3 regions of the Rhodococcus sp. CX genome follow, and region 1 is predicted to be linked to each of the others. Evidence: predicted binding sites of a transcription regulator. Region 1 holds the regulator's gene; each other region holds the start of a gene.
What was found. Region 1 encodes HspR, which represses chaperone genes until heat shock. Its sites were predicted from a motif close to ANNTGAGTNNNNNNNACTCANNT; they were not measured.
Positions count from the first base shown of each region.

Region 1 (2,269 bases):
AGGCCTCGGATACGACGGCACCCCGGTCACAGGTGAGCAGGCCGCGCGCCGCGCCGTCACGCTGATCGAGAAGCAGGTGGGCGCGGAGAACGTCGCGGCGATCGTGATCGAACCGATCCAAGGAGAGGGCGGATTCATCGTGCCCGCACCCGGTTTCCTTCCGGCACTGGCCGATTGGGCACGCGACCACGGTGTCGTGTTCGTGGCCGACGAGGTGCAGACCGGCTTCGCCCGCACCGGTAGCTGGTTCGCCTGCGAGCACGAACAGGTGGTGCCCGACCTGATGACCCTCGCCAAGGGCATCGCGGGCGGCCTGCCGCTCGCGGCGGTCACCGGGCGCGCCGACCTGCTCGACGCCGTGCACCCCGGCGGACTCGGCGGTACCTACGGCGGCAATCCGATCGCGTGCGCGGCGGCGCTCGCGACACTGGCCCGGATGCGTGATCTCGACCTGCCTGCCCGCGCCCGGCACATCGCCGACATCGCGGTGCCGCGATTGCAGGCGCTGGCCGACGAATGCGACATCGTCGGGGAGGTGCGCGGGCGCGGGGCGATGCTCGCGATCGAGTTCGTGATGCCCGGAAGTCGCGAACCCAACCCGGTCGCGACCGCTGCGGTCGCCGCGGCCGCGCTCGCCCAGGGCGTCGTGCTGCTCACGTGCGGCACCTACAGCAACGTGATCCGACTGCTGCCGCCGCTGGTGATCCCCGACGAACTGCTCGTCGAGGCGCTCGATGTGCTCGAGGACGCAGTCCGGGCGGTGTAACCCTCTCCGACGCAGACGGGAACCGTCCCCCGGTCGAGCCGAGTGTCGGTTCCCGTCAATCGGATTCGGTAGTGTCCCGGAGGTCAGGAGTCGCGCTGGTGGCGCGGCTTCCACACCACGAGGGCGTTGCTGCGCGGAATCGGGACGAGGTCGCGGCGCGCGCTGCGCAGCTGCTCGACCTCGGCGGTCAGTTCCGCGACGCGCTGCTGTAGAGCCTCGACCTGGTTGGTCAGTTCGATGACGCGCTTGATGCCCGCCAGGTTCACGCCCTCGTCCTGCGACAGGCGCTGGACCTCACGCAGCAGTTCGACGTCGCGCGGCGAGTACCGGCGACCGCCACCGCTGGTGCGGTGCGGCGTGACCAGGCCGAGCCGGTCGTAGTTGCGCAACGTCTGCGCGTGCATCCCGGCCAGTTCCGCCGCCACGGAAATGACGTACACGCGGGCGTCCGGGTCGCCAGAATGACCACGCGGCTGCCTCGGTTCCGACATCATGCACCTGCCCATCCCTCACGCGGATCGAAGCCGCTGTTCTTTTCGGCATGCAGATAGACACGCAGGGCGTCGATGGCCTGGTCGTCCAGATGCTGCGGGATCGCGACCTTGACGGTGACCAGCAGGTCGCCGGCACCACCGCTGCGCTTGGGTACGCCGCGGCCGCGCACGCGCAGCACGCGTCCGTCGGCCGTGCCCGGGGGGATCTTCAGACCCACGCGACCGTCGAGGGTCGGCACCGACACGGTCGCCCCGAGAACGAGTTCGCCGTAGCTGACCGGCAATACGAGGGTCAGGTCGTCGCCGTCACGGCCGAACACCTTGTCGGGACGCACGTGCACGGTGACGAACAGGTCGCCCGACGGCGCGCCGCGCAGTCCCGCCTCGCCCTGCCCGGCGAGCCGGATCCGGGAACCGTCCTTGATGCCCGGGGGCACTCGCACTGTGATGGTGCGGGTCCGGTTCTGGATGCCCGTGCCACGGCAGTCCTTGCACGGGCTGTCGATGATCGACCCGGTGCCGCGGCAGTCGTCGCACGGCTCCGAGAAGCCGAACGCACCCTGGTTGCGCGAGACGATCCCGCTGCCGTTGCAGTACGGGCACACCCGCGGGCTCGTGCCCGGCTCGGCGCCGCTGCCGTGGCAGGTGGTGCACGGCGCGGGGCTGGTCATGCGCAACGGCACGGTGACGCCCTGCACCGCGTCGCGGAAGTCGAGAGTCGTCTCGGTTTCGACGTCGCCGCCGCGGCGGGGACGCGTGCGGGTCGTGCCGCCGGCACCGCCACGGTTGAACAGGCCACCGAACAGGTCGCCCAGTCCGCTGTCGGCCGCGCCACCGCCGAACAAGTCGCCGATGTCGAAGTTGGTGCTGGTGAAGCCGCCACCGGCACCGGGATGGAAGCCGCCGAACCCACCGCCGCCGGACGCGAACAGCCGCCGCGTCTCGTCGTACTCCTTGCGCTTGGCGGGGTCGGACAGCACGGCGTTCGCTTCGCTGACCGCCTTGAAAC
Region 1 is NZ_JADZGH010000107.1:40,881-43,149, forward strand. Features, by position in the region: gene gabT (4-aminobutyrate--2-oxoglutarate transaminase) at 1-766, shown strand, start outside; gene I0Q12_RS11745 (heat shock protein transcriptional repressor HspR) at 850-1,257, opposite strand; partial or broken gene dnaJ (molecular chaperone DnaJ) at 1,257-2,269, opposite strand.

Region 2 (2,269 bases), on a different contig from region 1:
GCGGTGACGTGCACGATGCCGTTGGCGTCGATGTCGAAGGTCACCTCGATCTGCGGGACACCGCGCGGAGCCGGGGCGATGCCGCCGAGCTCGAAGGAGCCGAGCAGCTTGTTGTGCGCGGCGATCTCGCGCTCGCCCTGGAAGACCTGGATCTGCACGGACGGCTGGTTGTCGTCGGCCGTGGTGAAGGTCTCGGACCGCTTGGTCGGGATGGTGGTGTTGCGCTCGATGAGCTTGGTCATCACGCCACCCTTGGTCTCGATGCCGAGGGACAGCGGGGTGACGTCGAGGAGCAGCACGTCCTTGACCTCGCCCTTGAGGACACCGGCCTGCAGGGCGGCGCCGACGGCGACGACCTCGTCCGGGTTCACGCCCTTGTTGGGCTCGCGGCCACCGGTCAGCTCGCGGACCAGGTCGGTGACGGCGGGCATACGGGTCGAGCCGCCGACGAGGACGACATGGTCGATGTCGCTGACCGAGATGCCTGCGTCCTTGATGACCTGCTGGAACGGAGCGCGGGTGCGTTCGAGGAGATCGCTGGTGATCTTCTGGAACTCGGCGCGGGTGAGCTGCTCGTCGAGGAACAGCGGGTTCTTGTCCGCGTCGACCGTGATGTAGGGCAGGTTGATGGAGGTGCTCTGCGAGCTGGACAGCTCGATCTTCGCCTTCTCCGCAGCCTCACGCAGACGCTGCAGGGCCATCTTGTCCTTGGTCAGGTCGATGCCGTTCTGCGCCTTGAACTTGTCGACGAGCCAATTGACGATGCGCTCGTCCCAGTCGTCGCCACCGAGGTGGTTGTCGCCGGAGGTCGCGCGGACCTCGACGACGCCGTCGCCGATCTCCAGGAGGGACACGTCGAACGTGCCGCCACCGAGGTCGAAGACGAGGATGGTCTGTTCCTTCTCGCCCTTGTCGAGGCCGTATGCGAGGGCCGCGGCGGTGGGCTCGTTGACGATGCGCAGGACGTTGAGACCGGCGATGGTGCCGGCTTCCTTGGTGGCCTGACGCTGTGCGTCGTTGAAGTACGCGGGGACGGTGATGACGGCGTCGGTGATGTCCTCACCGAGGTACGCCTCGGCGTCGCGCTTCAGCTTCATCAGGATGCGCGCGCTGATCTCCTGCGGCGTGTACTTCTTGTCGTCGATGGTGACGGTCCAGTCGGTGCCGATGTGGCGCTTGACGGAACGGATGGTGCGGTCGACGTTGGTGACCGCCTGGTTCTTGGCGGGCTGACCCACCAGAACTTCGCCGTTCTTCGCAAACGCGACGACCGACGGAGTGGTACGGGAGCCCTCGGAGTTCGCGACCACCACGGGCTCGCCGCCTTCCAGAACGGAAACGACCGAGTTGGTGGTTCCGAGGTCGATGCCGACCGCACGAGCCATAATTCTCCTCCAATGTCTCGCCGCGACACCTCGTTGCATCGCGGACCTTCATGCCCTAACCCTGAGCCTGTTCGACTCAAGTGAGCGAAGCCGACTCAAGCTTGCACCCGCACCGAGACTGGAGTCAAGCCCAAGTTGAGTCTGGCACGCTCAGGTTTGTCGATGGGTTTAACCGCAACCGTCACGTATTTGTTCCAGTGCGTGACGCGGATCACCCCTAGCCCCCGCCAGCCGCGCAACCGCCAGACAGCAGCGCGCGGCATGCATCGCGCCGCTGTCTCCCCCGTCGGCGGCTGCGGCGACGGAGTTATCCACAGGCGCCTATTCGATCCACAGATTTGGGCAATTCGCCATCGGAGCGTCCCGAATCACCGAGATCACGGCCACGCTGACCGGCATGACCGATCCGACACCGATCTACCGATCCGATCTTCTCGCCTCCGGCATCACCCCCGACGAACTGCGGCAGGCATTGCGCAGTGGCGCTCTCACTCCGGTCGCGCCCGGTGCGTACCTTCGCCGCTCCGAGGCCGACGCACTCGACGACGACGCCAAGCACCGTGTCCGAGCGCGATGCGTGCAGCACACGCTCGGCTGGGACGCGGTGCTCAGCCACGTCACCGCCGCACTGTTCCACGGAGCCGACCTGTGGAACCCCGACCTGTCCCGCATACACATCACCCGCGACCGGAGGTCTGGTGGACGACGGACGGACAACCTCCACGTCCATCCGGCGCCGATCGCGCGCGAGGAGATATTCGTCGTCGGCGCGGCCGCGGTCACCTCACCCGCGCGCACGATCGTCGACCTCGCCCGGTCTCTGACCGTCGACGAGGCGGTGATCGCCGGGGATTCGTTGCTGCGACGGTATCCGTCCGCTCTCG
Region 2 is NZ_JADZGH010000053.1:2,789-5,057, reverse strand. Features, by position in the region: gene dnaK (molecular chaperone DnaK) at 1-1,385, opposite strand, end outside; partial or broken gene I0Q12_RS32015 (hypothetical protein) at 1,783-2,269, shown strand, end outside.
Region 2: the regulator HspR is predicted to act here: its motif matches at 1,445-1,467, upstream of dnaK (molecular chaperone DnaK).

Region 3 (2,269 bases), on a different contig from region 1:
GCGACGGACGATGCGTTCGACCGTGTCGATCTCCTCGGGACGCGAGTCGATCTCCATCCGTAGCCGGGACGCGGCCTCGTCGACGAGGTCGATGGCCTTGTCCGGCAGGAACCGGGAGGTGATGTACCGGTCCGAGAGGGTCGCGGCGGCGACGAGCGCGGAGTCGGTGATGCGCACGCCGTGGTGCACCTCGTACCGCTCCTTGAGCCCGCGCAGGATGCCGATGGTGTCCTCGACACTCGGTTCGCCGACGAGCACCTGCTGGAATCGACGTTCGAGGGCGGCGTCCTTCTCGATGTACTTGCGATATTCCTCGAGGGTGGTCGCGCCGACGAGCCGCAGCTCACCGCGGGCCAGCATCGGCTTGATCATGTTGCCGGCGTCCATCGCGGATTCACCGGTGGCGCCCGCGCCGACGATGGTGTGCAGCTCGTCGATGAACGTGATGATCTGACCGGCGGACTGCTTGATCTCGTCGAGGACGGCCTTGAGGCGTTCCTCGAACTCGCCGCGGTACTTGGCGCCGGCGACCATCGACCCCAGGTCCAGGGCGATGACGGTCTTGCCGCGCAATGACTCGGGGACGTCGCCGGCGACGATGCGCTGCGCGAGCCCTTCGACGATGGCGGTCTTGCCGACGCCCGGCTCGCCGATGAGGACCGGGTTGTTCTTCGTGCGGCGCGAGAGCACCTGCACGACGCGCCGGATCTCGTTGTCGCGCCCGATGACCGGGTCGAGCTTGCCTTCGCGGGCACGGGCCGTGAGGTCCGTCGAGTACTTCTCCAGCGCCTGGTAGGTCGCTTCCGGGTCGGCGGTGGTGACGCGGCCGGTGCCGCGCACGGCGGTGAACGCCTCGCGCAGCGCGGCCGGGGTGGCACCGTGGCCGGCGAGGAGCTTGGCGACGTCCGAGTCGCCGCTCGCGAGCCCGACGAGGACGTGCTCGGTGGAGACGTATTCGTCGGAGAGCTCGGTCGCCAGATGCTGGGCAGCGGTCATCGCCGCGACGGCCTCGCGGCCGAGTTGCGGTGTGGTGGTCGCGCCACTGGCCTTGGGCAGCCGGTCGACGAGGTTCTCGGCCTCCCGCCGGACGACGAGGGGATCGACGCCGACGGCCTTGAGCAGCGGCGCGGCAATGCCGTCGGTCTGATCGAGCAGCGCCACCAGCAGGTGGGCAGGTCGGATCTCCGGGTTGCCCGCAGCGGACGCCGACTGGAGCGCAGCGGTCAGTGCAGCCTGGGTCTTCGTGGTCGGATTGAACGAGTCCACTACGGGCCCCTTCCATTCTTGAGTGTGTCCGTATCAATTCTTACGCCCGCAGTACCGTCCGCGGGAACTCGATGTGATCAACGGGTCCAAAGTTGAGTTTGTTCCACTCAAGTTTGGGAATTTCGGTGATCTGCGTCACCCTCCCGCTTCCAGTGTGCGCTATCCGCCGCGGTCGGACGTCACCTGTTGGTGGCGCGATTGATCAAGGAACGGCTACAGTGGCGGCCGACCAGCAGGAACAGCACGTGGGAGGGTGGCGTGGAGGCCTTCGCCATCGCCCGTGTCCAGCTCAGTTTCGCGTCGATCGTCGCCACCCCCACCGGCCCCGAACGGTTCGCGTCCGCGTTCTATACCGCACTGTGGGCGGACAACCCGTCCCTGCGCGAGCTGTTCCCGGCGGGCATGGAATCGATGCGGCACCGGTTCGCGACCGCGGTCGGGTGGGCCGTCAACCGACTCGGCGATTTCGCCGTCGTCGAGGCGTTCCTCTCTCAGCTCGCCCGTGACCACCGCAAGTACGGGGTGCGACCCGAGCACTTCCGGGCGGCCGGGGCGGCGATGCTCGTCGCGGTCCGCGAGTGCACACCGCTCATCCTGTGGACGGCCGCCCTCGAACACACCTGGCGCGAGATCATCAGCCGGCTCGTCGCCGCCATGGCCATCGCGTCCGCGGAGGACGACCTGCCCGCCGTGTGGGGCGCGACCGTCGTCGGCCACGAACGGGTGATGCCGGACCTGGCGATCATCCGGCTCGAGACCGACTCCCCCATCCCGTACCACGCGGGTCAGTACATGAGCGTGCAGACCCCGCACCGCCCGCAGATGTGGCGGTACCTGTCCGCGGCGATCCCGCCGAATCCCCAGGGACAGATCGAGTTCCACGTCCGGCGCGTGTCCAGCGGCTGGGTGAGCCCGGCCCTCGTCGGCGAGACCGCGGTCGGCGACCGGTGGGTCATCGGCCCGCCGCTGGGCGGTCTGCACGTCGACCGTGCGCGCGGCGACG
Region 3 is NZ_JADZGH010000206.1:53,988-56,256, reverse strand. Features, by position in the region: gene clpB (ATP-dependent chaperone ClpB) at 1-1,266, opposite strand, end outside; gene I0Q12_RS22380 (globin domain-containing protein) at 1,525-2,269, shown strand, end outside.
Region 3: the regulator HspR is predicted to act here: its motif matches at 1,357-1,379, upstream of clpB (ATP-dependent chaperone ClpB).